DNA from 3 places in the Tepidimonas fonticaldi genome. Region 2 is predicted to be linked to each of the others. Evidence: predicted binding sites of a transcription regulator. Region 2 holds the regulator's gene; each other region holds the start of a gene.
What was found. Region 2 encodes FNR, which switches genes on or off when oxygen is low (the NO sensors DNR and NnrR bind a similar motif). Its sites were predicted from a motif close to TTGATNNNNATCAA; they were not measured.

Region 1 (9,491 bases), on a different contig from region 2:
GATCGGGCGCATCGCGCGCTTTCTGGGCCACCTGCGGCGGCGCTACGGCACCGAGTGATTTTTGGCAACCCCCGGATTTTCATGACCTTGGCAACCGCGACCATGAGCAACCTTCCCCCCATCCAAGTCGGCCTGCTGGGCATCGGCACCGTCGGCAGCGGCGTCTTCCGCGTGCTGCAGCGCAACCAGGAGGAGATCCGGCGCCGCGCAGGCCGTGGCATCGCCATCACGATGGTGGCCGACCTCGACACCGAGCGCGCGCGCGGCATCGTGGGGGATGCGGCGCAGGTGGTGGCCGACGCCCGCGCGGTGATCGCCAACCCCGACATCGACATCGTCGTCGAGCTGATCGGCGGCTACGGGATCGCCCGTCAACTGGTGTTGGAAGCCATCGCCGCGGGCAAGCACGTCGTCACCGCCAACAAGGCGCTGCTGGCGGTGCACGGCAGCGAGATTTTTGCTGCCGCGCAGGCCAAGGGGGTGATGGTGGCGTTCGAGGCGGCCGTGGCCGGTGGCATCCCCATCATCAAGGCCTTGCGCGAAGGGTTGACCGCCAACCGCATCCAGTGGGTGGCCGGCATCATCAACGGCACCACCAACTTCATCCTGTCCGAAATGCGCGACAAGGGGCTGGACTTCGACGTCGTGCTGAAGGAGGCGCAGCGCCTGGGCTACGCCGAGGCCGACCCCACGTTCGACATCGAGGGCATCGACGCCGCGCACAAGGCCACGCTGATGAGCGCGCTGGCGTTTGGCATCCCGGTGCAGTTCGACAAAGCCTACGTCGAAGGCATCACGAAGCTGCAGGCGGCCGACATCCGCTACGCCGAGCAGCTGGGCTACCGCATCAAGCTGCTGGGCATCACCAAGCGCGTGGCCGGTGGGGTGGAGCTGCGCGTGCACCCGACGCTGGTGCCGGCCAAGCGCTTGATCGCCAACGTCGAAGGGGCGATGAACGCGGTGGTGGTGCAGGGCGACGCCGTGGGCACGACGCTGTACTACGGCAAGGGCGCCGGCAGCGAGCCGACCGCCAGCGCGGTGATTGCCGACCTCGTGGACGTGACGCGGCTGCACACCGCCGACCCGCAGCACCGCGTGCCGCACCTGGCGTTCCAGCCGCACGCGATGAGCGATCTGGCCATCGTCCCGATGGCGCAGGTGGTCACCGGCTACTACCTGCGGCTGCGCGTGGCCGATCAGCCCGGGGTGCTGGCCGAGGTCACCGGCATCCTGGCGCGCGCCGGCATCAGCATCGACGCCGTGCTGCAGCGCGAGGCCGACGAGGTCGGCGGCGAAGGCAGCACGCAAACCGACCTGATCATCCTGACGCACGACACCGCCGAAGGCACGATGGACGCCGCGCTGGCGGCGATGCAGGCGCTGCCGACGGTGCTGGCGCCGATCGTGCGCATCCGCAAGGAGGAGCTGGCCTGATGCGCTATCTCTCGACCCGTGGCGAGCCCGCGCGGCGCCGCTTCAGCGACATCCTGCTGGAGGGTCTCGCGCCTGACGGTGGCCTGTACCTGCCCGAACACTACCCGCAGGTGGACGCCGCGACGCTGGCGCGTTGGCGGCGCATCTACCACGAGCATGGCTACGCCGAGCTGGCCTTCGAGATCCTCTCGCTCTATATCGACGACATTCCGGCCGACGACCTGCGCGCGCTGCTGCGGCGCACTTACACCGCCGAGGTGTTCGGCACCGGCGAGATCGTGCCGCTGCGCCACCTGGAAAACGGCCTGTGGCTGGAGGCGCTGTCCAACGGCCCGACGCTGGCGTTCAAGGACATGGCGATGCAGCTGCTCGGCCAGCTGTTCGAGTATGAACTCGCGCGCCGCGGCGAGACGCTCAACATCCTGGGCGCCACCAGCGGCGACACCGGCAGCGCCGCCGAGTACGCGATGCGCGGCAAGCGCGGCATCCGCGTCTTCATGCTGAGCCCCCACGGGCGCATGAGCCCGTTCCAGCAGGCGCAGATGTACAGCCTGCAGGATCCCAACATCCACAACCTGGCCATCGAAGGCGTCTTCGACGACTGCCAGGACATCGTCAAGGCGGTCAGCGCGGATCTGGAGTTCAAGCGCCGCCACCGCATCGGCACCGTCAACTCGATCAACTGGGCGCGGCTGCTGGCGCAGGTGGTGTATTACGTCGCCGGCTGGATCCAGGCCACTGAGCGCGACGACGAGCGCGTGAGCTTCACCGTGCCGAGCGGCAACTTCGGCAACGTCTGCGCCGGCCACATCGCGCGCATGATGGGGCTGCCGATCGAGCATCTGGTGGTGGCCACCAACGAAAACGACGTGCTGGACGAGTTCTTCCGCACCGGGGTCTATCGCGTGCGCGGCAGCGCCGACACCTACGAAACCTCCAGCCCCTCGATGGACATCAGCAAGGCGAGCAACTTCGAGCGCTTCGTCTTCGACCTGCTCGGGCGCGACGCCGAGGCCACGCGCCGGCTGTTTGCCGAGGAGCTGGCGCGGCACGGGCGCTTCGACCTGTCGGCGCACCCGGCCTTCCCGCGCGCGCGCGAGGCGTTCGGCTTTGCCAGCGGACGCAGCACGCACGCCCACCGGCTGGCCACCATCCGCGACGTCTGGCAGCGCCATGCGATGCTGATCGACCCGCACACCGCCGACGGCGTCAAGGTGGCGCGCGAGCACCTGCAGCCGGGCGTGCCGATGATCGTGCTGGAGACGGCGCTGCCCATCAAGTTTGCCGCCACCATCGTCGAGGCGATCGGGCGCGAGCCCGAGCGACCGGCGCGGTTTGCCGGTATCGAGGCATTGCCCAAGCGGGTGCAGGTGTTGCCGGCGGACGTCGAGCGCGTCAAGGCGTGCATCGTCGCCGCCTGCCGCGACTGAGGAGCGCGCGGATGGCTGCAAACCCCGCATCGCCTGCCACAGCGCCTGCCCGTCCGGGTCTGATGGGACTGGAGGACGCGCTGCAACGCCTGCTGGCCAGCATCGAACCTGTGGCGGGGGTGGAGACGGTCCCCACCGCCGCGGCGGCCGGCCGCGTGCTGGCGCACGATCTGGCGTCGCCGCTGGATGTGCCGGGGTTTGACAACAGCCAGATGGACGGCTATGCCGTACGGCGCGAGGACGTCGCCCGGGCCGTGGCCGAGGGGCGGCCGTTGCCCGTGGCGCAGCGCATCCCGGCCGGGCACTTTGGCTGCGAGCTGGCGCCGGGCACGGTGGCCCGCATCTTTACCGGCGCGCCCATGCCTGCGGGTGCCGATGCCGTGGTGATGCAGGAGGACGCGACGCCTGCCGAGCCCTCCGCGGATGCGGATGCGGCCGGGGCCACGGCCGTACACGGCTGGGTGCGCTTGGGGACCGTCCCGGCCGAGGGGCAGTGGGTGCGCCGCTGCGGCGAGGATGTGCGTGCGGGTGCGGTCGTCCTGGCAGCGGGCACCCGCCTGTCGGTGGCCGACCTGGGCCTGGCGGCCTCCATCGGCAGCGCGAGTTTGCGCGTGCATCGCCGCGTGCGGGTGGCGCTGGCCTCCACCGGGGATGAGTTGATCCAGCCGGGCGAGCTGCCGGCCGACCGTCTGCCCCCGGGGGCGATTTACAACTCCAACCGCTATTTTCTGGAGCCGCTGCTGCTGCGTCTGGGGTGCGAGGTGACGGTGCTGGGCCGCATCCCGGATGATCGGGCCGCGACGCAAGCCGCCTTGACCGAAGCCGCCCGCGACCACGACGTCATCCTCACCACTGGCGGGGTGTCGGTGGGCGAGGAGGACCATGTCAAGCCCGTGGTGCAGGCCCTGGGGGCGCTGGATCTGTGGCAGATTGCCATGAAGCCGGGCAAGCCGTTCGCCCACGGGTGGATCGACCGCGCGCACGCTGGCGGGCGTGGCCGCTGCCATGTGCTGGGGCTGCCGGGCAATCCGGTGTCCAGCTTCGTGACCTTCGTGCTGCTCGCCCGGCCGTTCCTGCTGCGCCTGGGTGGGGCGACCGTGGCGCCGGTGCTGCCCCCTGCGCTGCCCATGGTGGCGCATTTCGACCTGCCGCGGGCCGACAAGCGTCGGGAATTTCTGCGGGTGCGGCGCAACTGCGTGGGCGGGCTGGACCTGTTCCCCAACCAGAATTCATCGGTGCTGACTTCGGTCGCCTGGGCCGATGGGCTGGTGGACAATCCCGCCGGCAGCGTGATCGCGCACGGCGACACGGTGCGCTACCTGCCGCTGTCCAGCTTTCTGGACTGACGCACGCGCGGCACGTGCGCCGTTGCCCGCGCGCAGGGCGCGGGTATGATGGCGGTTACGTCCCACCCGACCGCAAACGTGCATTTCATGAGAGTTCAGCTGCGTTTTTTTGCCGCCGTTCGCGAAGCCGTCGGCGTTGCCAGTGCCGAGGTGGACACGTCCGCGGCGACCTTGGGCGCCTTGCGTGATGAACTGATCGCCCGCGGCGGGGTGTGGGCGGAGGCCCTGGCGCGGGGGCGGGCGCTGCGCATGTCGGTCGACCAGGTCATGGCCGATGAGGCCGCACCGCTGCGCGACGGCGCGGAGGTGGCGTTCTTTCCGCCCGTCACCGGAGGGTGAGGCCATGGCCGTCGAGCGGCGCAGCGTGACGATCCAGACCGGGCCGTTCGACCTCGGCGCCGAGGTGGCGGCGCTGCGCGCCGGTGATGCCGGCGTCGGCGCGGTGTGCGCCTTCCTCGGCACCGTGCGCGACGTCAACGACGGCGACGCGGTGGCCACGCTCGAGCTGGAGCACTACCCTGGCATGACCGAGCGTGCCATCGACGCGATGATCGACGAGGCGGCGCGTCGCTTCGACATCCGCGGCGTGCGCATCATCCACCGCGTCGGGGCGCTGCAGCCGCAGGATCCGATCGTGCTGGTGGCGGTGACCTCGGCGCACCGCGGCGAGGCCTTTCAGGCGTGCGAATTCCTGATGGATTACCTGAAGACCCAGGCGCCATTCTGGAAAAAGGAACACACGCCGCAGGGCGCGCGCTGGGTGGATGCGCGCGTCAGCGACGATGCAGCGCTGGCGCGCTGGGGCATCGAGGCGAAGAACGCCTGAGGTGCGCGGTCGCGCCCGCGCGCGGCGTTTGATCCGCGTCAACGACGCCGGGCTTGAAAGCGCGGCACAGTCGCCCCACATGGAACGGCAATCAACCCTTTCGGAGCCCATTCCATGCGAGCCGACAAATTCACCACCTCGTTCCAGGAGGCCCTGGCCGAAGCGCAATCGATGGCGCTGGCCAAGGACCACGCCTACATCGAGCCGGCGCACGTGCTGGCCGCGCTGCTGCAGCAGGACGGCCCGCCGGCGCTGCTGCAGCGCGCCGGCGTCAACGTCGCGCAGCTGAAGAAGGCCGCCGACGACGCCGTGCAGCGCCTGCCGCAGGTGCAGGGCCAGGAGCAGGTGCAGGTCGGCCGTGACACGGTCACGCTGCTGCAGGCCGCCGAGAAGGAGGCCCTGAAGCGCGGCGACCAGTTCATCGCCAGCGAGCTGTTCCTGCTGGCGCTGGCCGACAGCAAGATCATGCTGGCCGACGCCGCGCGCGCCGCGGGCCTGAACCGCAAGGCGCTGGAGGCGGCCATCGACGCCGTGCGAGGAGGACAAGCTGTGAACAGCCCCGAAGCCGAGAACCAGCGCGAGGCGCTGAAGAAATACACGCTGGACCTGACCGAGCGCGCCCGCCAGGGCAAGCTCGACCCCGTGATCGGCCGCGACGACGAGATCCGCCGCACCATCCAGATCCTGCAGCGGCGCAGCAAGAACAACCCCGTGCTGATCGGCGAGCCGGGCGTTGGCAAGACCGCCATCGTCGAGGGCCTGGCGCAACGCATCGTCAACGGCGAGGTGCCGGAGACGCTGAAGAACAAGCGCGTGCTGGCGCTGGACATGGCCGGTCTCTTGGCCGGGGCCAAGTACCGCGGCGAGTTCGAGGAGCGCCTCAAGGCCGTGCTGAAGGAGATCGCCGCCGAGGAGGGGCGCATCATCCTCTTCATCGACGAGATCCACACCATGGTCGGCGCCGGCAAGGCCGAGGGCGCGATGGATGCCGGCAACATGCTCAAGCCCGCCTTGGCGCGCGGCGAGCTGCACTGCATCGGCGCCACGACGCTGGACGAGTACCGCAAGTACATCGAGAAGGACGCCGCGCTGGAGCGGCGCTTCCAGAAGGTGCTGGTCGATGAGCCCAGCGTCGAGGCGACGATCGCCATCCTGCGCGGCCTGCAGGAGAAATATGAGCTGCACCACGGCGTGGAGATCACCGACCCGGCCATCGTCGCCGCGGCGGAACTGTCGCACCGCTACATCACCGACCGCTTCCTGCCGGACAAGGCGATCGACCTGATCGACGAGGCCGCCGCGCGCATCAAGATGGAGATCGACTCCAAGCCCGAGGCGATGGACCGGCTGGAGCGGCGCCTGATCCAGCTCAAGATCGAGCGCGAGGCGGTGCGCAAGGAGACCGACGAGGCCTCGCGCAAGCGGCTGGAGCTGATCGAGGAGGAGATCGCGCGGCTGGAGCGCGAGTACGCCGATCTGGAGGAGGTCTGGAAGGCCGAGAAGGCGCAGGTGCAGGGCTCGGCGCAGATCAAGGAGGAGATTGACCGCATCCGCTTCCAGATCGAGGAGCTCAAGCGCAAGGGTGACTTCAACAAGGTCGCCGAGCTGCAGTACGGCCGCCTGCCGGAGCTGGAGCGCCGGCTGCAGGAGGCGCAGGCGCGCGAGGCCGGCAAGGACGGCGCCAAGGGCTTCAAACTGCTGCGCACGCAGGTCGGCGCGGAGGAGATCGCCGAGGTGGTCTCGCGCGCCACCGGCATCCCGGTCAGCAAGCTGATGCAGGGCGAGCGCGACAAGCTGCTGCAGATGGAGGCGCGGCTGCACGAGCGCGTGGTCGGCCAGGACGAGGCGATCGCCGCCGTCTCCAATGCCATCCGCCGCGCCCGCGCGGGCCTGAGCGACCCGAACCGGCCGCTGGGCAGCTTCCTGTTCCTCGGTCCGACGGGGGTCGGCAAGACCGAGCTGTGCAAGGCGCTGGCGGCCTTCCTGTTCGACAGCGAGCAGCACATGATCCGCATCGACATGAGCGAATTCATGGAGAAGCACTCGGTGAGCCGCCTGATTGGCGCGCCGCCGGGCTATGTCGGCTACGAGGAGGGCGGCTACCTGACCGAGGCGGTGCGGCGCAAGCCCTACAGCGTCGTGCTGCTCGACGAGGTCGAGAAGGCGCACCCGGACGTGTTCAACGTGCTGCTGCAGGTGCTGGACGACGGGCGGCTGACCGACGGCCAGGGCCGCACGGTGGACTTCAAGAACACCGTCATCGTGATGACCTCCAACATCGGTTCGCAGCGCATCCAGCAGCTGGCGCAGCGGGGCCACGACATGGAGGACATCAAGGACGCGGTGTGGGAGGAGCTCAAGGCGCACTTCCGCCCCGAATTCCTCAACCGCATCGACGAGACGGTGGTGTTCCATCCGCTCGGCAGCGAGCACATCAAGAACATCGCCCGCATCCAGCTGCGCACGCTGCAGGAGCGGCTGGCCAAGCTCGACCTGACGCTGACGTTCACCGACGCGGCGCTGGAGGAGCTGGCCAAGGTCGGCTACGACCCGGTGTTCGGCGCGCGGCCGCTGAAGCGCGCGATCCAGCAGCGCATCGAGAACCCGCTGTCCAAGCTGATCCTCGAAGGGCGCTTCCCGCCCAAGAGCGAGATCCCGGTGGACGTGGATCCGGTGCGCGCGCCGGGGCAGTTCCTGTTCGGGCACACGGTGCACTGAAAGCCGCGCGGGGCCGCTTGGCCCCGCGTGCGGGTTGCCCCAAGCCCCTGCCGGTCCGCCGGCGGGGGCTTTCGCTTTGCAGTGAGGCGGCTCAGACCCCGTGGTACTCCCGATACCAGCGCACGAACCGCGCCACGCCCTCGCGGAACGGCGTGCGCGGCGCGTAGCCGGTCAGCCGCTGGAGCAGCCCGCAGTCGGCCCAGGTGGCCGGCACATCCCCGGTCTGCATCGGCAGGTAGCGCCGCTGCGCGGGGCGGCCCACCTCGGCCTCGATGGCCTCGACGAAGTCCAAGAGGCGCACCTTGTCGGAGTTGCCGATGTTGACGACGCGCCACGGCGCGGCGGGGCTCAGGGTGTCGCCTTCCACCGCCTGCCAGCCGTGCGGCGGCGTGCGCGCATCCGGAGCCGGCGGCACCGCGTCGATCAGCAGCCGGATCGCGCGCACGAGGTCGTCCACGTAAGTGAAGTCGCGCCACATCTGGCCGTGGTTGTAGATGTCGATCGGCGTGCCCTCCAGAATCCCCCGGGTGAACTTGAAGAGGGCCATGTCCGGCCGGCCCCACGGGCCGTAGACGGTGAAGAAGCGGAACATCGTCGTCGGCACGCCGTGGATGTGCGCCCAGGCGTGGCTCATCGCCTCGTTGGCCTTCTTGGTGGCGGCGTAGAGCGTCAGCGGCCAGTCGGTCTTCTGCTGCTCGTCGAACGGCAGCGTGTCGTTGGCCCCGTATACGCTGCTGGTGGAGGCCATCAGGAGGTGCCGCGGCTTGAGCTGGCGCGCCACCTCCAGCACGTGGAAGGTGCCGATGAGGTTGGCGTCCACGTAGGCGCGCGGGTTTTCCAGGCTGTAGCGCACGCCGGCCTGCGCGGCCAGGTGCACGATCACGTCGGGCTGGGCGGCGCGCGCGGCCGCCTGCAGCGTCGGCAGGTCTTCCAGCATCGCCTCGGTGGCGGTGAATCCGGGGTGTTCGCGCAGCAGCGCGTGGCGGCGCTGTTTCAGCCGCACGTCGTAGTAGTCGGTGAGACCATCAAAGCCGTGCACGGCGTGGCCTTCCTCCAGCAGCCGCCGCGCCAGGTGAAAACCGATGAAGCCGGCGGTGCCGGTGATGAACACCCTCATGCGTCGCCTCCGAACAGGTCGCGGGTGTAAACACGTTCAGCCACGTCTTCCAAATCGGGATGGCGACGGTTGGCCAGGATCAGGTCGGCCTGCGCCTTGAAGGTCGCCAGATCCTTCAGCACCGGCGAGCGGAAGAAGTCGTCGCCGTCGTAGGCCGGCTCGTAGACGATCACCGGCACGCCCTTGGCCTTGAGGCGCTTCATGACGCCCTGGATCGCTGAGGCGCGGAAGTTGTCCGAACCCTGCTTCATGACCAGGCGGTAGATGCCCACCACCGGCGCGCGCCCGCCAGGGGTGGACAGCGTCTGCAGCCGGCGCAGCACGTCGTCGGCGATGAAATCCTTGCGCGTGGCGTTGGCCGAGACGATGGCGGCGATCAGGTTTTGCGGCACGTCGCGGTAGTTGGCCAGCAGCTGCTTGGTGTCCTTGGGCAGGCAGTAGCCGCCGTAGCCGAAGCTCGGGTTGTTGTAGCCGGCGCCGATGCGCGGATCCAGGCACACGCCGTCGATGATCTGGCGTGTGTCGAGCCCGTGCGTGGCCGCGTACGTATCCAGTTCGTTGAAGAACGCCACGCGCATGGCCAGGTACGTGTTGGCGAACAGCTTGATCGCCTCGGCCTC
Region 2 (9,491 bases):
GCAGTGGCCGGTGGACACGATCGGCAGCCGCTTTGGCAGCATCCCGCAGGGGCTGCCCGCGCTGGTGTGGCCCGACGTGTCCTGGCAAACCGTGCGCCAGCTCGTCACCCCGACGCTGACCATCGCCTTGCTGGGCGCCATCGAGTCGCTGCTGTGCGCGCGGGTGGCCGACCAGTTGCACGGCGGCCGCAAGCACGACCCCAACCAGGAGCTGATGGCGCAGGGCATCGCCAACGCGGTGGTGCCGTTCATCGGTGGCATGCCGGCCACGGGCACCATCGCGCGCACGGTCACCAACATCCGCGGCGGGGCCACCAGCGGCGTCGCGGGCATGGTGCACGCGGCGACGCTGGCGGCCATCGTGCTGCTGGCCGCACCCCTGGCGCGCCATGTGCCGCTGGCCGTGCTGGCGGGCATTCTGCTGTTCGTGGCGTGGAACATGGGCGAGTGGCGCGAGTTTGCGCGCCTCAAGCACTTCAGCCACCACTACCGCCTGATGCTGCTGAGCACCTTTGCCGTGACGGTCATCTTCGACCTCACGGTGGCGGTGGAGCTGGGCCTGGTGCTGGCGGTGGTGCTGTTCGTGCGACGGCAAAGCAGCCTGTTCCGCGTCACGCTGCACCGGGCCGATCCACAACGCATCGAGGCGGAGCTGTACGGCTCGCTGTTCTTTGGCGCCGTCACCAAACTGGATGCTTTGATTCAGGCGGTGGAAGCGGCCGATGCGGGCGTGCAGGTGCGCCTGGACGCCCGGCACCTGATGCTGCTGGACACCACCGGGCTGGATGCGCTGAGCAGCCTGCACGACGCCATCGAGCGGCGCGGCGGCCGTCTGGTCATCGACCATTTGCACGAACAGCCGTTGTCGTTGATGCGCCGCACCGGCTTTCTGTCGCGGCTGGCCGGCTGGTCGCCCCTGCCCCCGGCGGCCTAAAATCGCCGGCTGACGCGACGCCCACGAGAACGCCCATGAACCCGCTTGGTCTGCCCGACTACGTCTCCGACGCCACCCAGTTCATCGAATCGCTCAAGCGCAGCAAGCCCGCGCTGGAGGCCGAGCAGCGCGCCGGCCGCGCCCTGCTGTGGGACCGCCCGCAGGACCGCGACTTCTGGCGCGAGGCGCAGCGCGCGCGCGTCCCGCAAAAACCCTACGTCTACCAGACCGAGCCGTCGCTGAAGTGAGCGGCCCGCCGGCCGAGCTGCCCCCCGCGCCCGAGGCGGTGACCGCGCAGCCCGAGGTCATCGATCAGGTGGCCATCGCGCGCCTGTACGGCGAGCCGCTGTTCGCGCTGCCGCAGGATCTGTACATCCCGCCGGATGCGCTGGAGGTGTTCCTCGAGGCCTTCGAGGGGCCGCTGGACCTGCTGCTGTACCTGATCCGGCGGCAGAACTTCAACATCCTGGATATCCCGATGGCCGAGGTCACGCGCCAGTACCTCGGCTACGTGGAGCAGGTGCGCGCGCACAACCTGGAGCTGGCGGCCGAGTATCTGCTGATGGCGGCCATGCTGATCGAGATCAAGTCGCGCATGCTGCTGCCGCCCAAGCCCACGCCGGACGGCAGCGAGCCGGAGGACCCCCGCGCCGAGCTGGTGCGCCGGTTGCTGGAGTACGAGCAGATCAAGCTCGCCTCGCGCAGCCTGGACGCGCTGCCCCAACTGGGGCGGGACTTCTGGCGCGCGCAGGTGCACATCGAGCAGTCGCTGGCGCCGCGCTGGCCGGACGTGTCGGTAGATGATTTGCGCGCCGCCTGGCGCGACATCCTGCGCCGCGCCCGCCTGGTGCAGCGCCACACCATCACGCGCGAGGCCCTGTCCGTGCGCGAGCACATGAGCCTGGTGCTGCGCACCCTACAAGGCCGCCGCTTCGTGGAGTTTGGCGAGCTGTTCGATCCGGCGCGCGGCGTGCCGGTCGCCATCGTCACCTTCATCGCCATGCTCGAACTGGCCAAGGAGCACCTGATCGAGCTGACCCAGGCCGAGGCCTACGCCCCCATCTACGTCCGGCTCGCCTACGTGCCGTCCTGAGCCCCCCGCACCGGACCCGCCATCGCCATGAACCCATCCCCGCCCACGGCCGCCCCGGCCCACCACGTCTACGACGCGCTGATCATCGGCAGCGGCCTGGCCGGCCTGACCACCGCGCTGCTGCTGCCGCCGAGCTGGCGGGTCGCCATCGTCACCAAGCGCTCGATCACCGACGGCTCCAGCGGCTGGGCGCAGGGGGGCATCGCCGCGGTGCTGGCGGAGGACGACAGCTTCCAGGACCACATCGACGACACCATGGTCGCCGGGGCCGGCCTGTGCGAACCCGAGGCGACGCGCTTCACCGTCGAACATGCGCCCGAGGCCATCGCCTGGCTGCGCGAGCTGGGCACGCCTTTCACCGTCGAGGGCGACGGCCTGCACCTGACGCGCGAGGGCGGACACAGCCACCGCCGCATCGTGCACGCCGCCGACGCCACCGGCGCGGCCGTGCAGCAAACGCTGATCGAGCGGGTGCGCGCGGCGGCCAATATCGACGTGTTCGAAACCCACGCGCTGGTGGACCTGATCCTGAGCGACCGCCACGCCGAGTGCCGCGAGCTGCCCCGGCGCGTGCTGGGCGCCTATGTGCTGGACGTGGCCACCGACCGGGTGGAGGTGTTCGCGGCGCCGCACACCGTGCTGTGCACGGGTGGCGCGGGCAAGGTATACCTCTACACCTCCAACCCCGACACCGCCACCGGCGACGGCATCGCCGCCGCTTGGCGCGCCGGCTGCCGGGTGGCCAACATGGAGTTCATCCAGTTCCACCCGACCTGCCTGTACCACCCCAAGGCCAAGAGCTTTTTGATCAGCGAGGCCGTGCGGGGCGAAGGCGGCATCCTGAAGCTGCCGCCGCACCTGGGCAGCCGCCGCTTCATGCCGGACCACGACCCGCGCGCCGAACTCGCCCCGCGCGACATCGTCGCGCGCGCGATCGACTTCGAGATGAAGAAGCACGGCATCCCGTGCGTGTACCTGGACATCTCGCACCAGCCGTCGGCCTTTTTGCACGAGCACTTCCCCAACATCCTCAAGCGCTGCGCGGAGCTGGGCATCGACATCACGCGCGAGCCGATCCCCGTGGTGCCGGCGGCACACTACACCTGCGGCGGCGTGGTCACCGACCTGCGCGCGCGCACCGACCTGCCGGGCCTGTACTGCGTGGGCGAGGCCAGCTACACCGGCCTGCACGGCGCCAACCGGCTGGCCAGCAACTCGCTGCTGGAGTGCATGGTGTTTGCGCGCGCGGCGGTGCGCGACATGGTGGCCCAACCCCGCCCCGCCCCCATCGCCGCACGCCCCTGGGACGACAGCCGGGTGATCGATGCAGACGAGCAGGTCGTCATCAGCCACAACTGGGACGAACTGCGCCGCTTCATGTGGGACTATGTGGGCATCGTGCGCACGGACAAGCGGCTGGAGCGCGCGGCCCACCGCATCGCGCTGCTGCAGGCCGAAATCCAGGAGTTTTACGCCCGCTTCCACGTCAGCAGCGACTTGCTGGAGCTGCGCAATCTGGTGCAGGTGGCGGACCTGATCGTGCGCTCGGCCCAGCAGCGCAAGGAAAGCCGCGGCCTGCACTACAGCCGCGACTACCCCTATACCCTGCCCGAGGCCCGCCCCACCATCCTGGTGCCCGACCCCCGATGACACCCCCGCGCACCCCCTGGACGGCCTACGGCGCCCTGGCCGCCAGCATGGCGCTGGTGGGCAGCTACGTGGCCCTGTCCAAACCGCTGGTCGCGGCCATGCCGGTGTTTTTGCTGGCGTGGCTGCGTTATTTGATCGGCGCCGCGGCCATGGCGCACTGGGTGCGCCGCCCCGCGCACGAGGCGCCCCCCGGCCGCCGCACGCACGCGCTGCTGTTTTTGCAGGGGCTGCTCGGCAATTTTTTGTTTTCCATTTGCATGCTGTATGGCGTGAGCCTGACCACCGCCAGCGCGGCCGGGGTGATCATGGCGGCCATCCCGGCCGTGGTGGCGCTGCAGTCCGCCCTCTTCCTGCGCGAGCGGCTGGACAGCCGGGCGCTGGCCGCCATCGGGCTGGCGGCGGTGGGGATCGGGCTGTTCTCGCTGGACAAGGGGGCCGCCGCGCACACGGCAGCGGCCGCCAGCGCCACCTGGATGGGGCTGCCGCTCGCGGTGTGGGGCAACCTGCTGGTGCTGGCTGCCGTCTGCTGCGAGGCGGCCTACGTCGTCATCGGCAAGCGCCTGAGTGCCCAGATGGGCCCCAAGCGCATCGCAGCCCTCATCAACCTGTGGGGGCTGGCGCTGATGACGCCGCTGGGCCTGTGGGCCGCCCTGGACTACGACTGGGGGCGTATGGGTGCGCCGCTGTGGGCGCTGCTGGTGTTTTACGGCCTGGCGGCCAGCGTCTGGACCGTGTGGCTGTGGATGACGGGGCTGCGCCACGTCTCCGCCGCGCGGGCCGGCGTGTTTACCGTGATGCTGCCCATCAGCGCCGCGACCATCGGGGTGCTGTTCATGGGCGAGCGGCTGACGCTGCTGCAGTGGCTGGCCTTCGGGGTCGCGCTGCTCGGCCTGATCGTGGCGACGTGGCCCACGCGGGCCACACCGCCCGTCACGCGCACCACAGACCCGTCGGCTGGGTGATGCCCATCCACAGCGCCCAGCCGGACGTGGCCGCCAGCGCCAGCCCAGCCAGGCGTATACCCCACCCGCCCGATCGGGCATCGCCCAGCCGCAGCAGCAGCCACGGCCCGGCGACCAGCGACACCATGGTCCCGACGGCAAAAGCCGCCATGATCGCCGCGCCTTCCAGCGCCGAGGCGGACAGCGACGCCACCAGCAGCGCCGAATACAGCAGCCCGCAGGGCATCAGCGCCCAGCCCACGCCCAGCACCGCCGGAGCGCGGGCACCCAGCCGGCTCATCACGGGCCGGGCGCGGCGCCAGACGGCCTGCGCCCAGCCGTCCAGAAAGGCCGGCTGACGGGCCTGCACCACCAGCAGCAGCCCCAGCAGCAGCGCGGCGACGTGCATCATGGTCCACACCGGGCGCAGCACCACCGTCTGCTGGCCCAGCCACCCCATGCCCTGCACCGTACCCCCGGCCAGCGCGCCGAGCACCGAATAGCCCACCAGGCGCCCCAGTTGCCACGTCCACAGCGCCTGACGCGACCGGGGCGCCGCGGCCCGGGCAATCCCGGCGCACGCCGCCCCGCACATGGCCACGCAGTGCGGCCCCCCCACAAGGCCCATCACCAGGGCCGACAGCGTCATGGAAGCGAGCATGGGCGCATGCTATCAGCCCCGCACGGTCACGGGGCGGGACGGGGGGTCAGATGATCTTGGAGAAACGCGCGCGGTCCTGATCGACCTGCAGGTAGCGGTCGAACACCATCGCAATCGCCCGCACCAGATACCACCCCGTCGCGGTGACCTCCAGGTGCGCATCGTCCACGCGCACCAGCCCGTCGCGCTCCAGGGCGCGCAACTGCTCCAGCTCCCGCGCAAAGTGCGAACGAAAATCCACCAGATGCGCCAGGTTGATGGACTCGAAGTCCACCAAACCCTGGCACATGATGGCCATGATGACGCTGCGGCGCAGCAGATCTTCGCGTGTCAGCGCCAGTCCGCGCACGATGGGCAGCCGCCCCTGGTCCAGCGCGTCGTAGTACTCGTCCAGCGTCTTGGCGTTCTGGCTGTAGGTGGCGCCGATGCGGCCGATGGCCGACACCCCCAGCGCGATCAGATCGCAGTCGGGCTGGGTGCTGTAGCCCTGAAAGTTGCGGTGCAGCCGCCCCTGCCGCTTGGCCACCGCCAGCGCGTCGTTGGGCAGGGCAAAGTGGTCCATGCCCACATACACATAGCCCGCCGCGCTCAGGTGGTCCAGCGACAGCGACAGCATCGCCAGCTTGTCGGCCGGGCTGGGCAACTCGGCCACGACGATGCGCCGCTGCGGCTTGAAGCGCGCCGGCAGGTGCGCGTAGGCATACAGCGCAATGCGGTCCGGCCGCAGGCGCTCCACCTGCTCCAGGGTGTGGCGGAAGGACTCCGGCGTCTGCTGGGGCAGGCCGTAGATCAGATCGACGTTGATGGACTCAAAGCCCAGCTCCCGCGCCGCGGCGACCAGGGCAAACACCTGCTCCGCCGGCTGGATGCGATGCACGGCCTTTTGCACGGTGGGATCGAAATCCTGCACGCCAAAGCTCAGCCGGTTGAAGCCCAGCTGGTGCAGGTGCGCCAGGCGCTCGGCCGTCACCGTGCGGGGATCGACTTCGATCGAGTACTCGCCCCCCGGCACCAGCTCGAAGTGGCGGCGGATCATGGCCATCAGGTCGGCCAGTTCGGCATCGCTCAGGAAGGTGGGCGTGCCGCCCCCCAGGTGCAACTGGCTGACCCGGTGACCACGGCCAAAGTGGTCGGTCTGCAGTTCCAGCTCGCGCGAGAGGTAGCGCAGATACTCCGCCGCCTTGCCGTGGTGCTTGGTGATCACCTTGTTGCAGGCGCAGTAGTAGCACAGCGACTCGCAAAACGGGATGTGCACATAGACCGACAGCGGCAGCGCCATCGAGCCGGCGCGGCGCTGCTCGAGCGCCTGGATGTAATCGCGCTCGGTGAACGCCTCGACGAAGCGGTCCGCCGTCGGGTAGGACGTGTAGCGCGGGCCGGGGATGTCGAACCGGCGCAGCAGGGCTTCATCGATGACGTGCTTCATGGGCATGGACTCCATTGGGAGGGTAATGTGCCCCAGGACGGCCCCGCGGCCCTTGACGGGAGTCAAACCCACTGCACACCGATGCCCGCAACGCCCACCGGGACAAAACGCTGCGGGCACGCCGACCGGTTGTTATCATCGGTCGCATTTGGCAGTCCCCCATTGGACAGTCCCCCTTCGGCCTGCGGGCCGGCAACGCCACAGCGCCCATGGATCTGCACAGCATCAAAGTCGCCTGCTCCAGTTGCAATCTGCGCGAGCTCTGCATCCCCGTCGGCCTCAACCCCGGGGAGATGGAGCAGCTCGACAACCTGATCGCCAATCGGCGGCGCGTGCGGCGCGGCGCGGCGCTGTTCGCGGCGGGCGATGCGTTCACCTCGCTCTACGCGGTGCGCTCGGGCTTTTTCAAGACCAGCGTGACGACGGCGGACGGGCGCGACCAGGTCACGGGCTTTCAGATGGCGGGGGAGATCCTGGGCCTGGACGGCATCGTGCAGGACAAGCACTCCTGCTCCGCGATCGCGCTGGAGGACGCCGAGGTGTGCGTGTTGCCGTTCGACAAGCTGGAGCAGCTCTCGCGCGAATTCAGCGCGCTGCAGCACCATGTGCACCGCATCATGAGCCGCGAGATCGTGCGCGACCAGGGCGTCATGTTGCTGCTGGGCAGCATGCGCGCCGAGGAGCGGCTGGCGGCCTTCCTGCTGAATCTGGTGCAGCGCCTGCACGCGCGGGGGTTTTCCAAATCCGAGATGGTGCTGCGCATGACCCGCGAGGAAATCGGCAGCTACCTCGGCATGAAGCTGGAGACGGTCAGCCGCACCTTCTCGCGCTTTCAGGACGACGGGATCATCGAGGTCAAGCAGCGCTATGTGCGCATCCTCGACCCCGACGCGCTGGGCGCCATCGTCAACCACGCCAGCCCGGACGGGGACTGACGGCGCCAGCCAGTCCCCTCGAGCGCAGTCCTATCGAATGCAGACCGCTCAGGCGCAGCCGCCGCAGCGCCCGTCGTCGCACGACGGGCGGGGATTGGCCACCGCCCCATCGCCCCGGACACAGTCCGCGGGACGCTGATCCGGCGGAACCGGGCAGCGGTTGACCTCCCACGGCGACAAGGACAACAGCGTCGTGAGCGCGCCGGCCGCCATGGTCAAGCCCCAGAAAACAAAGAAGGCCAGGGTATAGACGGTCTGTCGCGACCACCCGAGCGACTCCCCCGCCCAATGCAACTCGCTGGGATCGACGAAGGCGAACACCACCATTTCCATCACCGCCGCCATCAGGAAGGCGGGCCAGGCGATCCACATCACGCGTTGGGCCAACATCATGCACTCCTCTCGGGTGTGGCCCCGGCGGGGCCTCAATCTTTTTTGGGCAATGCCGACGACACGGCGTGGTTGCGGCCCTGGTTGGCCGGCAGCAGGGCCTTTTCGGCCTGCAGCCGCTCTTCCGGGGTCATCCGATCGGGCGCCACGACGGCGGGCGCCGGGGCGGCCTCGCGCGGCAGCACCGTATCCGCGTTGCGCACCGCGATCGTGACCGTCACCAGGGACGCCACCACCACGACCAGCGGCCCCCCGATCACCATCCAGACATACGGTTCACGGTACCACGGGCGTGCCGGGGACGGCGGGGCGGGCGTAGGGGCGGTCATCGTGGACATAGTGTAGGCCTTGGTGTATCGCTCTTGGGTTCGAAGCCCCCCGGGGGTTTTCCCGGGGGTTGGCGTCAACGGGGCACCACGAAGGTGGTCTTCTCCCGCACATCGATCGTGCCATCCGGCGTGCGGAAGCCGAATGTGATGGGATGCGAGCCGGCCTGCAAGCCTGGGGGCACCTGCACCCGCACGGCGACCGAGCGCACCTCGGTGGGCAGCAGATGCACGCTGCGCTCGGAGGTGACCTCGATGCCCGGCAGCCCCTCCACCGTCACGGCCAGCTCGCGCTCGTGCTCCGAGGCGTTCATGAACTGGATGCGGTAGACGTTTTCGATGCGTCCCATCTCCACCATGCGCGCGAGCGCCCCGCGGTCGCGAATCACATCGACCTTCAGCGGCACCCGCAACCACAAGCTAACCCCCAAAGCCGCCACAATGGCCAACAGGATCGAGCTGTAAATCAAAACGCGCGGACGGAAAACGCGCCGAATCATTTGCGCCTGGCTCCACCCACGCTCCATGCCATTTTGCGTGGAGTATTTCACCAGGCCTTTGGGATAGCCCATTTTTTCCATCACCTGGTCGCACACGTCGACGCAAGCTCCGCAGCTAATGCACTCGTATTGCAAGCCATTGCGAATGTCGATGCCCGTGGGGCAAACCTGCACGCACAGCGTGCAGTCAATGCAGTCGCCCAGGCCCAGCGCCTTGGGGTCGGCCGACCTCTTGCGCGCGCCGCGCGGCTCGCCGCGCTTGGCGTCGTAGGTCACGATCATCGTGTCCTTGTCGAACATCGCGCTCTGGAAGCGGGCATACGGGCACATGTATTTGCAGACCTGCTCGCGCATGAAGCCCGCATTGCCGTAGGTCGCAAAGCCGTAGAAGAAGATCCAGAAGGTTTGCCACGGCCCCAGGTTCCAGGCCAAAAACGCCGCGCCCAGGTCGCGAATCGGCGTGAAATAGCCGGCGAACGTAAAGCCCGTCCACAGCCCAAAGACGATCCACGCCAGATGCTTGCCGCCCTTGCGGGCCACCTTGTTCAGGATCCAGGGCTGCTGATCCAGGCGCATGCGCGCCGAGCGGTCGCCCTCGAAGAGCTTTTCCATCCACAAATAAATTTCGGTGTAGA
Region 3 (9,491 bases), 670 kb from region 2:
TCGTCGTCACGCCGCGCCTGGGCACCGTGTCGCCGTGGGCGTCCAAGGCGACCGACATCGCGCACAACTGCGGGCTGGCGGCGCGGCGGGTCGAGCGTGTCGTGGAGTATTGGCTGACGCTGGAGAGCGGCGCCCTCGCGGGCTGGCTGGGCCGCCCGGCCACGTTGGACGATGCGGCATGGCAGGCTTGCGCGGCGCTGTTGCACGACCGCATGACCGAGAGCGCCCTGCACGATACGGGCGAGGCGGCGGGGCTGTTCACGGCGTTGGCCCCCCAGCCCATGGAGCGCGTGGATGTGCTGGGTCAGGGGCGTGCGGCGCTGGAGGCGGCCAACACCGCCTGGGGCCTGGCCCTGGCGGATGACGAGATCGACTACCTGGTGGCGGCCTTCCAGCGACTCGGGCGCAACCCGAGCGATGTCGAGCTGATGATGTTCGCCCAGGCCAACAGCGAGCACTGCCGGCACAAGATTTTTAACGCCCAGTTCGTCATCGACGGGGTGGAGCAGCCGCACAGCCTGTTCGGCATGATCCGCCACACCCACCAGAGCGCGCCCCAACACACCATCGTCGCCTACGCCGACAACGCCGCGGTGATGGAAGGGCATGCGGTCGAGCGCTTCGTGGCGGTGCCCGACGGCGAGGGCAGCCCCAGCTACCGCCGCAGCGAAGCGCGGCACCACATCCTGATGAAGGTGGAGACCCACAACCACCCGACCGCGATCTCGCCGTTCCCCGGCGCGGCCACGGGGGCCGGGGGCGAGATTCGCGACGAGGGCGCGACGGGCCGCGGGGCACGTCCCAAGGCGGGGCTGACGGGGTTTTCGGTTTCGCGTTTGTGGGGCGGCTGGTCCGACCAGCCGGGGGGCAAGCCGGCGCACATCGCCAGCCCGTTGCAGATCATGATCGAGGGGCCGCTGGGCGGAGCCGCCTTCAACAACGAGTTCGGCCGGCCCAACCTGCTCGGCTACTTCCGCGCCTATGAGCAGCGCGTGACCTCCGACGTGGATGCGGTGGAGCGCGGCTACCACAAGCCGATCATGATCGCCGGCGGGGTGGGTCAGATCGACGCCGGCCTGACCCACAAGATCACCTTCCCGGCCGGTACCCTGCTGGTGCAGTTGGGCGGGCCGGGCATGCGCATCGGCATGGGCGGCGGCGCCGCCAGCTCCATGGCCAGCGGCGCCAACGCGGCAGAGCTGGACTTCGACTCGGTGCAGCGCGGCAATCCGGAGATCCAGCGCCGTGCGCAGGAGGTGATCAACCACTGCTGGGCGCTCGGCGCGGACAACCCCATCCTCGCGATCCACGACGTGGGGGCTGGCGGGCTGTCGAATGCTTTTCCGGAGCTGGTGAACGACGCCGGGCGGGGCGCCCGCTTCGACCTGCGCGCCATACCGCTGGAGGAAAGCGGCCTCGCGCCCAAGGAGATCTGGTGCAACGAGAGCCAGGAGCGCTATGTGCTGGCGCTGGCCCCCGATGCCCTGCCGCGCTTTGCCGCGCTGTGCGAGCGCGAGCGCTGCCCGTTTGCCGTGGTGGGGGTGGCGACCGAAGAGCGCCAGCTCGTGCTCGCCGACGCGCAGGCCATTGCCGAGGCGGACGCCCGCCCAGTGGACATGCCGATGGAGGTGCTGTTGGGCAAGCCCCCGCGGATGCGGCGCGAGGTTTCGCGCATCCCGCGCCGTTTTGCCCCGTTCGACGGCACGGGCGTGGAGCTGCAGCGCGCGGTCATCGAGGTGTTGTCCCACCCCACCGTCGCGTCCAAGCGCTTTCTGGTCACCATCGGCGACCGGACCGTGGGCGGCCTGACCCACCGCGACCAGATGGTGGGCCCCTGGCAGGTGCCGGTGGCCGATTGCGCGGTGACGCTGGCCGACTTTCGGGGTTTGGCGGGCGAAGCCATGGCCATGGGCGAGCGCACCCCGATCGCCGCGCTGGACGCCCCCGCCGCGGGCCGCATGGCGGTGGCCGAAGCCATCACCAACCTGCTGGCGGCGCCGATCGAGCTGCCGCGCGTGAAGCTGTCGGCCAACTGGATGGCCGCCTGCGGCGAGCCGGGCGAGGACGCCGCGCTGTACGACACCGTCAAGGCCGTGGGGTTGGAGCTGTGCCCGCAGCTCGGCATCAGCATCCCCGTGGGCAAGGACAGCCTGTCCATGCGCACCCAGTGGCGCACCGATGACGGCCAGGCGCGCAAGGTGACGGCCCCAGTCAGCCTGATCGTGAGCGCCTTCGCCACCCTGGCCGATGTGCGTGGCACCCTCACGCCGCAGCTCGACGCGCGGGAGGACACCACGCTGATCCTGATCGACCTGGGGCGCGGGCGCCACCGCATGGGCGGCTCCATCCTGGCGCAGGTGCTGGACCAGGCGGGGGGCGACGTGCCCGACCTGGACGACCCGCAAGACCTGGTGCGGCTGGTCGATGCCGTCAATGCGCTGCGGGCGGGCGGGCAACTGCTCGCCTACCACGACCGCAGCGACGGGGGGCTGCTGGCCTGTGTGGCCGAAATGGCGTTTGCCGGTCATGTGGGCGTGACGCTGAACGTCGACCTGCTGGTGACCGAAGGCGACGGCATCCGCGACAGCCGCGCCGACTTTGGCGACGCCAAGAACTGGGCCGCGCAGGTCGGCGCGCGCCGCGACGAACTCACCCTGAAGGCCCTGTTCAGCGAGGAGCTGGGCGTGGTGCTGCAGGTGCGCAGCGCCGAGCGCGACGCGGTGCTGCAGACCCTGCGCGCCCACGGCCTGTCGGCCTGCAGCCATGTGATCGGCAAAACCCGCCCCGCCACCAGCCCCATCGATGCGGGCAAGGGCGAGCTGCAGATCTGGCGGGATGCCCGATGCCTGTTCAGCGCCACGCTGGAGGATTTGCAACAGGTGTGGGACAGCGTGAGCTGGAAGATTTGCCAGCTGCGCGACAACCCCGACTGCGCCGATGCCGAGCACGCCGCGGCCGGCCGGGCCGACGATCCGGGGTTGCACGTGGCGCTGACCTTCGACCCCACCGAAGACGTCGCCGCCCCGTACCTGAATCTGGCGCGGCCGCGCGTGGCCATCCTGCGCGAGCAGGGCGTCAACTCGCATGTGGAGATGGCCTACGCGTTCGATGCCGCCGGCTTCGAGGCGGTGGACGTGCACATGACGGACCTGCTGTCCGGCCGCACCGCGTTGCAGGGTTTTCGCGGGCTGGTGGCCTGCGGCGGCTTCAGCTACGGGGACACGCTGGGCGCCGGTATCGGCTGGGCGCGCTCCATCACCTTCCATCCGGAGCTGTCGGAGCAGTTTGCCGCCTTCTTCGCGCGGCCGGACACGTTCGGGCTGGGCGTGTGCAACGGCTGCCAGATGTTTGCCGAGCTGGCCGCCATCATCCCCGGCGCCGAGCACTGGCCGCGCTTCACGACCAACGTCAGCGAGCGCTTCGAGGCCCGGCTGTCGCTGGTGGAGGTGACCGAGTCGCCGAGCCTGTTCCTGCAAGGCATGGCCGGCAGCCGGCTGCCGATTGCGGTGGCGCACGGCGAGGGCTATGCCAACTTTGGCCAGCGCGGCGACCGCGCGGCCGTCCGCGTTGCCATGCGCTTCGTGGACCACCATGGCCGGCCGACCGAGGTCTATCCGTTCAACCCCAACGGCAGCCCGGGGGGCATCACGGCGGTCACCACGCCGGATGGGCGCTTCACCGCCATGATGCCGCACCCGGAGCGGGTGTTCCGCAATGCGCAGATGAGCTGGACGGACCTCGGCGCCACCGGCGGCCTCGACGCTTTCAGCCCCTGGATGCGCATGTTCCGCAACGCCCGCCGCTGGATCGGCTGAATGCGGTCCCGGCGTCCATCTGAGCGCTCGACCGAACCTTGATGCGTGTCAAGATTCGCGGCAGCGCAGCGGCTAGACTGGCCACATCGTGATGTTGCAAAACGGTGTTGCCATGTCCGGATCCGATGCGCCCACCCCCGTCGATCAGCCGATCGCGGATTTTTCGCAATGCCATGCCGGCATCCTGCGCAAGCTCGACGGGCTGGCCGAGCTGCCGGCGCTGTTGCAGCCGGCAGCCCGCGCGCGCGAGGTGGCCGAGCAGTCGGTCGAGTTCTTCCGCGAGGCCATCTTCGAGCACCACCTGGACGAGGAGCGCGAGCTGTTCCCCGCCGTGATCGCCAGCAGCGAAGCCGGGGCGGAGCGCGATCGCGCCCAGGCCCTGGTGCGGCGGCTGACCGACGAGCACCGCACGCTGGAGACGCTGTGGAAGCGACTGGAGGGCGGGCTCAAGAAAGTGGCCAAAGGCCAGTCGTTCGAACTGGACACCGCCGGCCTGGAGGCGCTGGTCGCCCAGTACCGCGCCCACGCGCGCTTCGAAGAGACCGAATTTTTGCCCATGGCCCAGGCGATCCTGAGCCGCAACGGCGACCACATGGCCGCCCTGGGGCTGGCGCTGCACATGCGCCACACGCCCATGCCGGTGGCGGGTTACGTCTGACCGCGGCGGCCCCCTCCCGTCAGGGTGCCGTCGGCACGGGCCGGGTCCGGTAAAAGCGCAGCGGCGCCTCGCGCGACTGGCGTTTGGCGTCACGCACCACATGGCGCTTCAGGCGCCCGACGACGTGCATCTCGCACGGCTTGCAGTCGAAGCGCAGCGTCAAGCGCTCCTGCCCGTGGACCAGCACCAGCGGCTCGGCACGAATCGTGCCCTGCACGCCCGTCACCCCCTTGGCCTGTTTGGGGCACAGACTCAGGCTGTAGCGCACGCAGTGCTTGGTGATCATCAGGCTGACTTCGCCCGGTTCCTCGTGGCTCTCGTAGGCGGCCTCGATCACGCGCACCCCGTGGCGGGCGTAAAAGTCGCGCGCCTTGTGGTTGTAGACGTTGCCCAGGTAGGTCAGCACATCGTCGGGATAGGGCACGGGCGGCTGCACGGCCGGCGCGCGGACCGGCCGCACACGGGCCGCCTCGCGCGCGGCCATCAGGGCCTCCACGGCGTCGCGTCGCAGCGCATTCAGCCGGGACGCCGGCACGAACCACGGGGCCGGCAGCGCCACATCCAGCGCCACGGCCTCGAACACCGTATCGCCCAAACGGCCCAGCCCGTCGGCCAGCCGCGCCTCGTGCGACGCGGCATCGCGGGCCAGATCGAAGGGGCCGGGCAGGGTGGCCGAGCCCGTGCAGTCATCGGCATCGGTCAGCGTCAGGCACAGGGCGTCCCCCTGGGCGCGCAGTTGCACCCACAGCGGGATGCGCCGATCGGCCGACGGCCGCTCCAGCGCCCGCACCCAGGCCATGCTGCGGTTGCGGTTGACCACCGTGCCCGGGCGCAGGCCCTTCAGGCTGGCCATCGCATCCTTGGGGTGGATGCGCCAGCGCGTGCCCCCTTCCGTCCCCTGGCCCAGCCGCTCGACCCGGTTGGTCTGCAGACCGATCAGGTTGTGCTGCAGGTCCAGGTAACACAGGCCGTCGCCGTTGGCCAGTTCGGTGGCGGGGTCGTTGGTTTCGATCTCGATATGGTCCGCAGTCGTGCGCACCACCCAGCCGATCGGACGGCCGGGGTTCTTGGGGCTGTCGAAGGCGCCGATGTCGATCTGCCGGCCGTTGACGAAGTAATCTGTGAACTCCCGGTTGAAGTTCTGGTCCGGATCCGGCGTGAAGGTGTAGGTGCAGCGGCCGCTGGAAGAGGGCGCCAGATCGGGCCGCTCCTCCAGAATCTGGTCGAGCAGCCGGCGGTAGTGGGCGGTGATGTTTTTCACATACCCCATGTCCTTGTAGCGGCCCTCGATCTTGAAGCTGCGCACGCCGGCGTCGATCAGCGCGCGCAGGTTGGCGCTCTGGTTGTTGTCCTTCATGGACAAGACGTGCTTGTCGTGCGCCAGGATGCGCCCTTGCGCGTCGCGCACCTCGTAGGGCAGGCGGCAGGCCTGCGAGCAGTCGCCCCGGTTGGCGCTGCGCCCGGTGTGGGCGTGGCTGATGTAGCACTGGCCGCTGTAGGCCACGCAGAGCGCCCCGTGGATGAAAAACTCCAGCACCGCACGCCCGGGCGCGTCGCGCGGCCCCAGCGCCGCATCGACCGCGGCGATCTGCTCCAGCGTCAGCTCCCGCGCCAGCACCACCTGGGAAAAGCCCACATCCTGCAAAAACCGCGCTTTCTGCGGCGTGCGGATGTCGCATTGGGTGCTGGCATGCAACTGGATGGGGGGCAGGTCGAGCTCCAGCAGTCCCATGTCCTGCACGATCAGCGCGTCCACGCCGATGTCGTACAGCGCGTGGATGAGGCGCCGCGCCGGCTCCAGCTCGTCGTCGCGCAAAATGGTGTTGAGCGTGACGAAAACCCGCGCATGGTAGCGGTGGGCGTGGCGCACCAGCCGTTCGATGGCACCAAGCGGGTTGGCGGCGTTGGCGCGCGCCCCAAAGCCCGGCCCGCCGATGTAGACCGCATCCGCTCCGTGGTTGACCGCTTCGATGCCGATGTCGGCATCGCGCGCGGGTGACAGGAGTTCGAGCTGGTGGGGCAACATAATCGGGCTTGCGTCGTCCAAAGCCCGCGATTGTCCCAAATCCCGCCATGAAACGCCACGAATTCCGCTGTTTCCACCGCCTGCGCGTGCGCTGGGCCGAGGTGGATATGCAGGGCATCGTCTTCAACGCCCACTATCTGATGTACTTTGACGTCGGCATCACCGAGTACTGGCGCGCGCTGGGCCTGCCCTACGCCGATGCGATGCACCAACTGGGCGGCGAGCTCTACGTCAAGAAGGCGAGCCTCGAATTTGCCGCCAGCGCCCGCATGGACGACCAGGTGGACGTGGCGCTGCGCTGCGAGCGCATCGGCAACTCGTCGATGACGATGACCGGTGCGCTGTTCCTGGGCGAGCGCGCGCTGGTGGGCGCGAAAATCGTCTATGTGTTTGCCGATCCGGCCACGCAAACCTCGCGCCCGGTGCCGGCGGCGCTGCGCGAGCTGGTGCAACGCTACGAAGCCGGCCAGGACGTGCTGCGGGTGGTGACCGGCCCCTGGCACACCCTGGAGCGCGATGCGGCCCCGCTGCGCCGTGCGGTGTTCGTGGACGAACAGGGCATCCCGGAATCGGAGGAGTGGGACGCGGCCGACGCCACCGCGCTGCACGCGGTGGCCTACAACCACCTGGGGCAGGCGGTGGGCACCGGGCGGCTGCTGACCGCCGAGCCGGGGGTGGGCAAAGTGGGCCGCATGGCGGTGCACCGCGTGCTGCGCGGCACCGGCGTCGGCGCACGGGTGCTGCAGGCCCTGTCGGATGCCGCCCGCGCGCGCGGCGACCACACCCTGCGCCTGAGCGCGCAGCGCACCGCCATCGGCTTTTATGAGCGGCTGGGCTGGCGGCGCGTGGGCGAGCCCTATGACGAGGTTGGCATTCCCCACCAGTCGATGGAAATGCGCCTTTGATCGGCGCAATCGGCCGCCGCCGGCCCCTGCGGACTGGCATAGGTCCACTCGGTCAGCGTCAGGGTGCCGGCGCGATCCCAACGGGCGATCAGGCTGCTGCGCGTGCCGTAGCGGCGCTCGGGCAGGTGGACATAGGGGCTGGATTCCAGATGCTGCCCGACGTCTGCACTCGGCACGTGGGTGCGCAGGGCCTCCAGCAAGGTGCAGCACGCCGCGTCCACGCGGGGCGTGGCCAGGGCCTGGTCGAGGGCCGATTTGAGTCGGCGCAGCTTGGGCCAAGGCGTATCCAGCGCCGCATTCGACAGGGCATAGACGCCGGGCGGTAACTCCCGCGCCCACCAGCCCCCGACGCGCTCGGTCGCGGGGTCGTCGGCGAGCGCGGGGCCCGGGTCGCGGTTGGTCAGCCGCGCCCAGCGTCCCTGCAGGACATCGCCCAGCACCACGTTGCAGCCGTTATACGCCATGGGATCGTGTCGGTGGGCGAATTCGGCCCACGTCGGCAGATCCTCGGGCGACAGCCAGGCGGTGACCAGGCTGCCCCGGCTGCGGTCCTGCGCCGGCTCGGGCGGCCAGGCGCGCACATTGGTCAACATGGCCACCCGCCCCGCCGAGCCGAACGCCAGCCACGATCCCCCGGCCTGGGCATCCCGGCCGCTCCAGACCGTCCCGCCCTGGGGCAACGTCCAGGCGTGCAGCGGCAGGGTGGGGCGGTCCCACTGCTCGTCGCGGTTGGCCGCCACCCACAGCGGCGCTGCCGGGTCCTGCCCCAGCGCCCAGGCCATCAGGCACATGGTGTCAGATGTCCTGCAGCAGCTCGTAGGGCAGGGCTTGCAGGCGCACGGGGACGCCATCCGGGCCGCCGGCCGTCAGCGGCTGCCCATCGGCCGCGCTGATCTGCAGCGACACGATGGCGTCCCACCCCGCGACGGGATGGGGGGCCGCCTGCACCACCAGCCCCGCGGGCTGCTCTGGATCGGCGGCGTGGAACACCTCCTGCCCCGCCGCCAGGGGGCCATCGGCATGAACCAGGTAGCCGCGCCGCTTGAGCGTGCCGCGGAATTGGCTGCGGGCCACCACCTCCTGCCCCGGGTAGCACCCCTTCTTGAAATGGACGCCTCCCACCGATTCGTAGTTGATCATCTGCGGCACGAAGGCCTCCACCACGGGATCGGTGATGTGGGCCACACCGCTCATCACCGCCAGCCACTGCCAATGGGCCGGGGCGAGCGCAGGCCCCTCGGGCGCGGGGGCAGAGGCCGGCTGGATCAGCAGCGCCCGGGGCACACCCGCCCCTGGCGGCAACCGCACCCAGGTACGGTCGCCCTCGCGCCACACGGACCAGACGGCCGGCGGCAGCGCGACGGGCACCGCGTCACCCGCCGCCCCCCACAACGCCCATTGCTGGGACGCATCGCTGAGCCGCACCTTGGCCCGCAGCACGAACATCGACAAGCGCTTGACGGTCGGCGCGATGCGCTCACGCGGCGCACACAGCAGCACCTCGCCATCGCGCCGAACGCCGATGGCGCTGAACAGCATGCGCCCCTTGGGTGTGCAGTAGGCGGCGAGCCGCGCTTCGGCATCGCGCTGCAGGATGAAGTCCTGCGTCAACTGTCCATGCAGAAACGCGGCCGCCTCTTCGCCCTGGGCGCTGATCACGCCCCAGTCCTGAAGGCGGACGATCCCGTGCATGGCGGGGATGGTGGCAGGTTCGGTGGCGGGGGTCGGGGCGAGCGTCATGGGCGAACAACGGTTGCGGCTATCATCGATGGCCGTATTCTCCTGCAGCCTTGACGCCGCTGACGGCGACCTGCCCATTACCCGTGTCCCGCTCGTTGCGATCCCTGGCATTCCGTTGGACCCTGCTCGCGGCGGTGGCCGTGCTGGCCGGTGCCACGGCCATCGCCGCGTGGCTGCACCGCCCCTTGTCCCTGCGGCTGCAGGGGCAGCCGGCCGTGGATGTGGTGATCGAGCCGGGCATGTCCGCCGCCGAGGTGGCCGACGCACTGGTCGCCTCGGGGGTGGACACCTCGGCCTGGGGGCTGTTCCTGTGGTTTCGGCTCTCGGGGCAATCGCGCGCGCTCAAG

Region 1: a site for FNR is predicted at 5,065-5,078, ahead of clpB (ATP-dependent chaperone ClpB). Genes of this name have one in related genera too.
Region 3: a site for FNR is predicted at 3,854-3,867, ahead of A9O67_RS09775 (hemerythrin domain-containing protein). Genes of this name have one in related genera too.

Annotation. Positions count from the first base shown of each region.
Region 1 covers NZ_LZDH01000003.1:64,990-74,480, reverse strand. The annotation lists gene A9O67_RS00875 (pyridoxal phosphate-dependent aminotransferase) at 1-58, shown strand, start outside; gene A9O67_RS00870 (homoserine dehydrogenase) at 103-1,434, shown strand; gene thrC (threonine synthase) at 1,434-2,864, shown strand; gene A9O67_RS00860 (molybdopterin molybdotransferase MoeA) at 2,876-4,210, shown strand; gene moaD (molybdopterin converting factor subunit 1) at 4,298-4,549, shown strand; gene A9O67_RS00850 (molybdenum cofactor biosynthesis protein MoaE) at 4,554-5,036, shown strand; gene clpB (ATP-dependent chaperone ClpB) at 5,151-7,754, shown strand; gene A9O67_RS00840 (NAD-dependent epimerase/dehydratase family protein) at 7,846-8,871, opposite strand; gene A9O67_RS00835 (nucleotide sugar dehydrogenase) at 8,868-9,491, opposite strand, start outside.
Region 2 covers NZ_LZDH01000056.1:164,478-173,968, reverse strand. The annotation lists gene A9O67_RS06630 (SulP family inorganic anion transporter) at 1-934, shown strand, start outside; gene A9O67_RS06625 (DUF3460 family protein) at 970-1,182, shown strand; gene A9O67_RS06620 (segregation and condensation protein A) at 1,179-2,027, shown strand; gene nadB (L-aspartate oxidase) at 2,055-3,677, shown strand; gene A9O67_RS06610 (DMT family transporter) at 3,674-4,639, shown strand; gene A9O67_RS06605 (sulfite exporter TauE/SafE family protein) at 4,608-5,279, opposite strand; gene hemN (oxygen-independent coproporphyrinogen III oxidase) at 5,326-6,705, opposite strand; gene fnr (fumarate/nitrate reduction transcriptional regulator Fnr) at 6,915-7,640, shown strand; gene A9O67_RS06590 (hypothetical protein) at 7,689-8,030, opposite strand; gene A9O67_RS06585 (nitrogen fixation protein FixH) at 8,066-8,368, opposite strand; gene ccoG (cytochrome c oxidase accessory protein CcoG) at 8,434-9,491, opposite strand, start outside.
Region 3 covers NZ_LZDH01000056.1:834,800-844,290, reverse strand. The annotation lists gene purL (phosphoribosylformylglycinamidine synthase) at 1-3,815, shown strand, start outside; gene A9O67_RS09775 (hemerythrin domain-containing protein) at 3,928-4,473, shown strand; gene A9O67_RS09770 (peptidase U32 family protein) at 4,493-6,499, opposite strand; gene A9O67_RS09765 (YbgC/FadM family acyl-CoA thioesterase) at 6,547-7,404, shown strand; gene A9O67_RS09760 (NRDE family protein) at 7,356-8,195, opposite strand; gene ygfZ (CAF17-like 4Fe-4S cluster assembly/insertion protein YgfZ) at 8,200-9,096, opposite strand; gene mltG (endolytic transglycosylase MltG) at 9,228-9,491, shown strand, end outside.